One region of the Enterobacter sp. RHBSTW-00994 genome, then DNA from elsewhere that is predicted to be linked to it. Evidence: predicted binding sites of a transcription regulator. Region 1 holds the regulator's gene; each other region holds the start of a gene.
The links. The regulator CRP, encoded in region 1, controls carbon source genes, mostly activating them, when cyclic AMP is high. The targets are predictions, from matches to a motif close to ATGTGANNNNNNTCACAT.

Region 1 (3,283 bases):
AAAGCTTTGTGTTGCGTGAAGGCACAGATTATGGTGAACATGAACATTCGCTTGAACAAAAGGTCGCCGATGTGAAGCGCCAGTTGAAAAGTGGCGATGTAGTGCTGGTGTGGTCCGAATTGCACGAAACGGTCAATATCATGCCCCGCAACGCGCTTCATGGCTGACCGTTAAACCTTTCCAGTCAGGGAGTTGCTATGTCTGCCAGACATCCGGTTATTGCCGTTACAGGTTCGAGTGGGGCAGGAACAACCACCACCAGCCTCGCCTTTCGCAAGATTTTCGCGCAACTGAACTTACGGGCAGCCGAAGTCGAAGGGGACAGTTTCCATCGCTATACTCGCCCTGAAATGGATATGGCCATTCGCAAGGCTCGCGATCTCGGTAAACATATCAGCTACTTTGGGCCTGATGCTAACGACTTCGGCCTGCTTGAGCAGACATTTCATGCGTACGGGCAAACAGGTAAAGGGCAATCCCGTAAGTATCTGCATACCTATGATGAAGCCGTCCCCTGGAATCAGGTTCCCGGCACGTTCACGCCATGGCAACCGCTTCCTGAACCAACCGACGTGCTCTTTTATGAAGGCTTGCACGGCGGTGTGGTCACACCACATCACAACGTGGCGCGACATGTGGATTTGCTGGTCGGCGTGGTTCCTATCGTCAACCTGGAGTGGATCCAAAAGCTCACACGCGATACCAGCGAACGCGGTCATTCCCGTGAAGCCGTGATGGATTCGGTCGTGCGTTCGATGGAGGATTACATCAACTTCCTGACGCCGCAGTTCTCGCGTACGCACATCAACTTCCAGCGCGTCCCGACGGTCGATACCTCCAACCCTTTTGCGGCCAAAAGTATTCCTTCTCTGGATGAGAGTTTTGTAGTGATTCACTTCCGAAATCTGGAAGGTATTGATTACCCCTGGCTGCTTGCAATGTTGCAGGGCTCGTTTATTTCCCACATGAATACATTGGTGGTTCCGGGCGGGAAAATGGGGCTGGCGATGGAGTTGATCATGACGCCGCTGGTCGAGCGACTGATGGAAGGGAAGAAGATCGCATGAACATTTCCCCTCTCCGCAGGGAGAGGGTCCGGATGAGGGCATCAACGTGCATGATGCCCAACACACATCAGGCTTCAATCACTTCGTAGGAATGCGTGATATTTACCGCTTTTTCCAGCATTAACGCCACAGAGCAGTATTTCTCAGCAGAAAGATCAACCGCGCGTGATACTGCCGCATCCTTCAGATCTTTACCGGTGACAATAAAATGCAGATTGATGTGCGTAAACAGGCGCGGCGCTTCTTCACGACGCTCTGATGTCAGCTTAACTTCGCAATCTGTCACGTCATGACGACCTTTTTGCAGAATAGATACCACGTCAATTGCGCTGCATCCACCCGCCGCCATCAGCACCATCTCCATCGGACTTGGTGCTTTATCGCCGGAGTTACCATCCATCAAAATCTGGTGTCCAGAAGCGGATTCGCCCAGGAATGTTAAACCTTCAACCCATTTCACACGCGCTTGCATATTCATTAACTCCAACGTTGCATTTTTGGTGACAGATTACGCGTGCGTTACAATTCTCGCAACGGAAGGCGACCTGCATCATGCTGAAGCGAGACACCAGGAGACACGCGGCAAAAGCTATGCTAAAACACTCGGGATGCTACAGTAATGCATTGACGTTACACATGTATGCAGAGGACATCAAACTTTACTGGCTGCGAATATTACGACAGCCGACTTCCCAGGTATGGGTAAGAATTCGATTGCAACCCCAGAGTCCGGATGCATCTTATGACTCTGGTGACAGCTTATAACAGAGGATAACAGCGCATGGTGCTTGGCAAACCGCAAACAGACCCGACTCTCGAATGGTTCTTGTCTCATTGCCACATTCATAAGTACCCATCGAAGAGCACGCTGATTCACCAGGGTGAAAAAGCGGAAACGTTGTATTACATCGTCAAAGGCTCGGTGGCAGTGCTGATCAAAGATGAAGAAGGGAAAGAGATGATCCTTTCTTATCTGAACCAGGGCGATTTCATCGGCGAGCTGGGCCTGTTTGAAGAAGGCCAGGAACGCAGTGCCTGGGTTCGTGCAAAAACCGCATGTGAAGTGGCTGAAATCTCCTACAAGAAATTCCGTCAGTTGATCCAGGTTAACCCTGACATCCTGATGCGTCTTTCTTCGCAGATGGCTCGCCGTCTGCAGGTCACGTCTGAGAAAGTGGGTAACCTCGCCTTCCTGGACGTAACAGGCCGTATTGCACAGACGCTGCTGAACCTGGCGAAACAACCTGATGCAATGACCCACCCGGACGGTATGCAAATTAAAATCACCCGCCAGGAAATTGGTCAGATTGTCGGCTGTTCTCGTGAAACGGTTGGCCGTATCCTGAAAATGCTGGAAGACCAGAACCTGATCTCCGCACACGGTAAAACCATCGTGGTTTACGGAACCCGTTAATTCCGGTAAAACGGCGTGCCATCGCAAGGTGTCACGCCGTTTTTGTCTCTATCCCCCATGTGGCGAAGGCTGATTTATCACCCGGAAGTTAACTATGCACTGCGGCAAACGCTGGTGCTGTGTCTTCCTGTGGCTGTGGGATTGCTCCTCGGACATCTGCAACAAGGTCTGCTTTTCTCTCTCGTCCCTGCCTGCTGCAACATTGCGGGTCTGGATACGCCCCACAAACGCTTTTTCAAACGCCTGATTATTGGCGGCTGCCTGTTTGCCGGTTGTAGCCTTGCGGTGCAACTGCTACTCGCCCGTGAGATCCCGCTGCCGCTGATTCTGACAGTACTTGCGATGACGCTTGGCGTCACGGCTGAAATCAGCTCACTGCATGCCCGGTTACTGCCTGCATCGCTTATTGCGGCCATTTTTACCCTCAGCCTCGCAGGCAATATGCCGGTGTGGGAACCCCTGCTTATCTACGCCCTGGGCACGCTGTGGTACGGCGTATTTAACTGGTTTTGGTTCTGGCTATGGCGCGAACAGCCACTGCGTGAATCCCTGAGCCTGCTCTATGTACAGCTTGCTGATTACTGTGAAGCCAAGTACACCTTGCTGACTCAGCACACCGACCCGGAAAAGTCGTTGCCGCCACTGCTGGCTCGCCAGCAAAAGGTGGTCGATCTGATAAGCCAGTGCTACCAACAGTTGCATATGCTTGCAGCCAATAAAAACCATGACTACAAGCGGTTACTGCGCACGTTTCAGGTAGGGCTGGATCTGCAAGAACACATCTCCGTCAGTTTGCACTACC
Region 2 (3,283 bases), 2.4 Mb from region 1:
GGTGATTAGCGGTTTTGATATGACGGTCGAGGCGACGCTGACTAAACTTCACTACTTACTCAGTCAGGATCTGGATGTACAGTCCATCCGCAATGCCATGATGCAAAATCTGCGCGGCGAACTGACGCCAGACGAATAAGGAGCTCGTATGTCACATCGTGCTTTGCTACTGGTTGATCTGCAAAATGACTTCTGTGCGGGTGGCGCGCTGGCTGTCACCGAAGGTGACAGCACCATCGACGTGGCAAACAGGCTTATTGCCTGGTGCAACGCGCGCGAAGACGCCGTTGTCGCAAGCCAGGACTGGCATCCTGCGAACCACGGCAGTTTCGCCAGCCAGCATCACGTTGCTCCCTTCACCCAGGGAGAACTTGATGGACTGGCGCAAACGTTCTGGCCCGATCATTGTGTTCAGCAAACGCCAGGTGCGGAACTGCACCCGCTGCTGAACCAGAAAGCGATTGATGCTGTCTTCCACAAAGGTGAAAACCCACGCATTGACAGCTACAGTGCGTTTTTTGACAACGGTCATCGCCAAAAGACGGAACTGGATGCCTGGTTGCGCCACCATGAGATCCGCGATCTCATCGTAATGGGGCTGGCGACAGATTACTGCGTGAAATTTACGGTACTGGACGCACTCAAACTCGGGTACAACGTCAGCGTAATCACCGACGGATGTCGGGGCGTCAACATTCAGACGCAGGACAGCACATTAGCCTTTATGGAGATGTCAGTTGCGGGTGCAACGCTGTATACACTGGCAGACTGGGAAGAGACCCAGCCGTAAAGCATCAATCAGCGATAGCACGTTTGCTATCGCTCATCATTTAAGCAGGAGACTTGAGGATTATGGCTTTTATCCCTAAAAATTACGCGCGACTGGAAGTCGGTTATCGGGAAAAGGCGCTAAAGCTCTTCCCCTGGGTTTGTGGGCGCTGTTCTCGTGAGTTCGTCTATTCGAATTTGCGCGAACTGACCGTGCATCATATCGACCACGACCACTCGAATAACCCTGAGGATGGCAGCAACTGGGAAATGTTGTGCCTGTACTGCCATGACCATGAACATTCGAAATACACCGAAGCCGACCAATATGGTTCAACGGTTGTGGCAGGGGAAGACGCGCAGGATAGCGTTGGCGAAGCCAAATACAACCCGTTTGCCAATCTTAAAGCGATGATGGATAAGAAGTGATCGCCCTGTTCTCTTCCTCCGGAGCAAACGAAAGATTTGCCCCAGAGGGATGAGAACAATCAGGATCTAAATGTCGCAATCGGCTTCGGCGTGATACCAAAGTCTTCTTTTAGCTCACGCTTGCTTTTCATCACCATCTGACCTTGTGTGTCGATGGTCATGTGCTGGGCATCCGTGTTATTGCGAGCCTGCCACAGCATCACCAGTTGCAAACTGTTCTCTTTTTGCTCCGCAGTCAGCGCCACACCATCAGGCCATTTTCCGAGTTCAACGGCAGTGACCAGACGCTGATAAATGTCCGGCGTCATGCTGTGAATCATGTCCTCAATATTCATGATATCTCCCTTTCAAAGGAATAATTTGCTGAATCGTTTTTTCAACCTTTAGTCTGGTCACCATTTTCATCATCACTGAAGCTCAATGATGCGGAATTAACACAGAAACGCTCGCCTGTCGGTTGAGGGCCATCCGGGAATACATGCCCGAGATGTGCATCACAGTTTCCGCAGCGGATTTCCGTGCGCTGCATACCGTGGGTTGTGTCATTCAGGTAACGAATTGCGTCATCGCTTACCGGCTCATAAAAGCTCGGCCAGCCACAGCCAGAATCGTATTTTGATTGCGAAGTGAACAATGGTTCGTCACACACCAGGCAGTGGTAGATACCGTCTCGCTTATTGTGCAATAAACGCCCGGTAAATGGCGGTTCTGTCCCATGATTTTGGGTGACATAGAACTGCATTTCGGTGAGATTTTTTTTCAGTTCATCAGGGTTACGTTGGTTCGACATATGCTTACATCTCGCTGTAGAAACAGACACCTTCTCACCCGGATTCTAACAAAACATTAACACTGAAGTCTGAACTTTTGTTCTAAACTTACTTGTCGCGAAAAGCCGGTCAGTCAATTGTGATGCGAATCACATTTTTATACTGACGGGCCTTTAAAATTCCGGGCGCAGCCCCCATGTGGTTGCTAGCTCAAAGGGAAAGTGAGGCGAGTCAGTCGCACAAACGTTAGTCACAGGATTGATTTGTCGCAATGATTGACACGATTCCGCTTGACGCTGCGTAAGGTTTTTGTAATTTTACAGGCAACCTTTTATTCACTAACAAATAGCTGGTGGAATATATGACTATCAAAGTAGGTATCAACGGTTTTGGCCGTATCGGTCGCATTGTTTTCCGTGCTGCTCAGGAACGTTCTGACATCGAGATTGTTGCAATCAACGATCTGTTAGACGCTGACTACATGGCTTACATGCTGAAATATGACTCCACTCACGGCCGTTTCAACGGTACCGTTGAAGTGAAAGACGGTCATCTGATCGTTAACGGTAAAAAAATCCGTGTTACCGCTGAGCGTGATCCGGCTAACCTGAAGTGGGACGAAGTGGGCGTTGACGTTGTTGCTGAAGCAACTGGCCTGTTCCTGACCGACGAAACCGCTCGTAAGCACATCACTGCTGGCGCGAAAAAAGTGGTTCTGACTGGTCCGTCCAAAGACAAAACCCCAATGTTTGTTAAAGGCGCAAACTTTGAAAAATACGCAGGCCAGGACATCGTGTCCAACGCATCCTGCACCACCAACTGCCTGGCTCCACTGGCTAAAGTTATCAACGACAACTTCGGTATCGTTGAAGGCCTGATGACCACTGTTCACGCAACCACCGCTACTCAGAAAACTGTTGACGGCCCGTCTCACAAAGACTGGCGCGGCGGCCGTGGCGCGGCTCAGAACATCATCCCTTCTTCTACCGGTGCTGCTAAAGCTGTAGGCGTTGTACTGCCTGAGCTGAACGGTAAACTGACGGGTATGGCGTTCCGCGTTCCAACTCCTAACGTATCTGTAGTTGACCTGACCGTTCGTCTGGAAAAAGCTGCTTCTTATGAAGAAATTAAGAAAGCAATCAAAGCTGCTTCCGAAGGCCCAATGAAAGGCGTTCTGGGTTACACCGAAGACGACGTTGTATCTACCGATTTCAACGGTGAAGTGTGCACTTCCGTGTTCGATGCTAAAGCAGGTATCGCACTGAACGACAACTTCGTGAAACTGGTATCCTGGTACGACAACGAAACTGGTTACT
Region 3 (3,283 bases), 2.1 Mb from region 1:
AGGTTTCCCAATCTTTGCGTATGACGGTTCTCTCGGTGGCAAGTATCCAGTCATCTGCGTAGTGCTGTTCAATCCGGCGAACGGAACCTGCTTCGCCTCCTTTGGTGCACACCCAGACTTCGGCGTGGCACTTGAGCGTACAGTGACCGAACTGCTACAAGGCCGTAGCCTGAAGGATCTCGATGTGTTCACGCCACCAACCTTCGATGATGAAGAAGTGGCAGAGCATACCAACCTGGAGACGCACTTCATCGATTCCAGCGGTTTGATCTCCTGGGATATGTTTAAGCAAGATGCAGATTATCCGTTTGTTGACTGGAGCTTCTCTGGCACGACAGAAGAAGAGTTTGCCACGCTGATGGCTATCTTCAAGGCTGAAGACCAGGAAGTGTATATTGCCGACTACGAGCACCTTAGCGTCTATGCCTGCCGTATTATTGTGCCGGGTATGTCTGATATCTATCCAGCAGAAGATCTGTGGCTGGCGAACAACAGCATGGGTGCGCATCTCCGTGAAACGCTGCTGGCCTTGCCTGGCAGCGAGTGGGAAAAAGAAGATTATCTTAACCTGATCGCCCAACTGGACGATGAAGGCCATGATGACTTCACCCGCGTACGCGAGCTGCTGGGCCTGGCAACCGGCAAAGATAATGGCTGGTATACTCTGCGTATTGGTGAACTGAAAGCGATGCTTGCCCTGGCGGGTGGGGATCTGGATCAGGCACTGGCATGGACTGAATGGACAATGGAATTCAACCAGTCCGTGTTCTCTGCAGAACGCACCAACTACTACCGTTGTTTGCAAACGCTACTGTTGCTGGCGCAGGAAGAAGATCGTCAACCGTTGCAATACCTGAATGCGTTTGTGCGCATGTATGGCGCAGACGCCGTCGAAGCGGCCAGCGCGGCACTGAGCGGCGAAGAGCCCTTCTATGGCCTGCAGGCAGTCGATAGCAATCTTAAAGCGTTCCCTGCACACCAGTCTCTGCTGAATGCGTATGAGAAATTACAGAAAGCAAAAGCCGCTTACTGGTCAAAATAAGCGCATATAACATTAGCAACTGTAGGCGGATTCAATCGTCTGGGCTATATTACGGGGCAATTTCATTGCCCCGTTTTTTATTTCCTTCAGCAATGACACTTGTTTGTAATAATAAAGTTAAATACAGGTAAATATAATAATTATTGCCTGCGTATTACTGTTACTTTTTATGGGTAATACTCCATTTTAATTAACTGTTTAACAGGGGGGCGGGAGAAAAAATTCAACTCTTTTCATAACTTTTAAAATTTATTTTTATACGGATAATCAAAAACTTACACCCACATTGTTGCAAAACCATGCGCTTTGAGGGCCTATAAGCCAGGCGAGATATGATCTATATCAATTTCTCTTCTATAATGCTTTGTTAGTATCTCGTCGCCGACTTAATAAAGAGAGAGTTAGTGTGAAAGCTGACAACCCTTTTGATCTATTACTCCCAGCTGCGATGGCCAAAGTTGCCGAAGAAGCGGGTGTCTATAAAGCAACAAAACACCCGATGAAGACGTTCTATCTGGCGATTACTGCTGGTGTGTTCATCTCCATTGCTTTTGTCTTCTACATTACTGCCACCACCGGTACAGCCGGAATGCCTTTTGGGATTGCCAAATTCATCGGAGGTATCTGCTTCTCACTGGGTTTGATCCTGTGTGTGATTTGTGGCGCTGACCTTTTCACCTCGACGGTTCTGATTGTCGTCGCGAAAGCCAGCGGAAGAATTACCTGGGGACAACTGGCGCGTAACTGGCTTAACGTTTACGTTGGGAACCTGATTGGCGCACTACTCTTTGTTCTGTTGATGTGGTTATCAGGCGAGTATATGACCGCTAACGGTGGCTGGGGCCTTAATGTCCTGCAAACTGCCGACCACAAAATGCACCATACATTTATCGAAGCCGTTGCTCTTGGCATTCTTGCGAACCTTATGGTCTGCCTGGCTGTCTGGATGAGCTATTCTGGTCGTAGCCTGATGGATAAAGCCATGATTATGGTTCTACCGGTTGCGATGTTTGTTGCCAGCGGCTTTGAGCACAGTATCGCAAACATGTTTATGATCCCTATGGGTATTGTAATCCGTCATTTTGCGAGCCCGGAGTTCTGGACTGCAGTTGGTTCAACCCCGGAAAGTTTCTCTCACCTGACTGTTATGAACTTCATTACTGATAACCTGATCCCGGTCACTATCGGGAACATTATTGGTGGGGGTTTGTTAGTTGGGTTGACATACTGGGTCATTTACCTGCGTGGCGACGACCATCATTGATGGTTTTCTCAGGCAGTAAATAAAAAATCCACTTAAGAAGGTAGGTGTTACATGTCCGAGCTTAATGAAAAGTTAGCCACAGCCTGGGAAGGTTTTACGAAAGGTGACTGGCAGAATGAAGTAAACGTACGTGACTTCATTCAGAAAAACTATACCCCGTATGAAGGCGACGAATCCTTCCTGGCTGGTGCGACCGACGCAACAACCAAGCTGTGGGACAACGTAATGGAAGGCGTTAAACTGGAAAACCGCACTCACGCGCCAGTTGATTTTGACACCTCTGTTGCATCCACCATCACTTCTCACGACGCTGGCTACATCAACAAAGCGCTTGAGAAAATTGTTGGTCTGCAGACTGAAGCGCCACTGAAACGTGCAATTATCCCGTTTGGTGGTATCAAAATGGTTGAAGGTTCCTGCAAAGCGTACAATCGCGAACTGGACCCGATGCTGAAAAAAATCTTCACCGAATACCGTAAGACCCATAACCAGGGCGTATTTGATGTTTACACCAAAGACATCCTGAACTGCCGTAAATCTGGCGTTCTGACTGGTCTGCCAGATGCGTATGGCCGTGGCCGTATCATTGGTGACTACCGTCGTGTTGCGCTGTACGGTATCGACTTCCTCCTGAAAGACAAATATGCACAGTTCGTTTCCCTGCAGTCTGATCTGGAAAACGGTGTAAATCTGGAAGCCACTATCCGTCTGCGTGAAGAAATCGCAGAACAGCACCGTGCGCTGGGTCAGATCAAAGAAATGGCTGCTAAATATGGCTGCGATATCTCTGGTCCTGCCACCAACGCTCAGGAAGCTATCCAGTGGACTTACTTCGGCTACCTGGCTGCGGTTAAATCTCAGAATGGTGCAGCAATGTCCTTCGGTCGTGTATCCACCTTCCTGGATGCATACATCGAACGCGACATCAAAGCAGGCAAAATCACCGAACAAGACGCTCAGGAAATGATTGACCACCT

Region 2: msrB (peptide-methionine (R)-S-oxide reductase MsrB) is a predicted target of CRP. The motif match lies at 2,105-2,122, and genes of this name have one in related genera.
Region 3: focA (formate transporter FocA) is a predicted target of CRP. The motif match lies at 1,373-1,390, and genes of this name have one in related genera.

Annotation. Positions count from the first base shown of each region.
Region 1 covers NZ_CP056199.1:4,408,813-4,412,095, forward strand. Annotated here, with positions in the region: gene HV346_RS21120 (YheU family protein) at 1-167, shown strand, start outside; gene HV346_RS21125 (phosphoribulokinase) at 198-1,067, shown strand; gene HV346_RS21130 (OsmC family protein) at 1,135-1,539, opposite strand; gene crp (cAMP-activated global transcriptional regulator CRP) at 1,849-2,481, shown strand; gene HV346_RS21140 (YccS/YhfK family putative transporter) at 2,539-3,283, shown strand, end outside.
Region 2 covers NZ_CP056199.1:1,908,991-1,912,273, reverse strand. Annotated here, with positions in the region: gene ansA (asparaginase) at 1-139, shown strand, start outside; gene pncA (bifunctional nicotinamidase/pyrazinamidase) at 149-790, shown strand; gene yajD (HNH nuclease YajD) at 853-1,197, shown strand; gene HV346_RS09140 (YeaC family protein) at 1,257-1,532, opposite strand; gene msrB (peptide-methionine (R)-S-oxide reductase MsrB) at 1,574-1,987, opposite strand; gene gapA (glyceraldehyde-3-phosphate dehydrogenase) at 2,329-3,283, shown strand, end outside.
Region 3 covers NZ_CP056199.1:1,594,826-1,598,108, reverse strand. Annotated here, with positions in the region: gene ycaO (30S ribosomal protein S12 methylthiotransferase accessory factor YcaO) at 1-1,042, shown strand, start outside; gene focA (formate transporter FocA) at 1,449-2,306, shown strand; gene pflB (formate C-acetyltransferase) at 2,358-3,283, shown strand, end outside.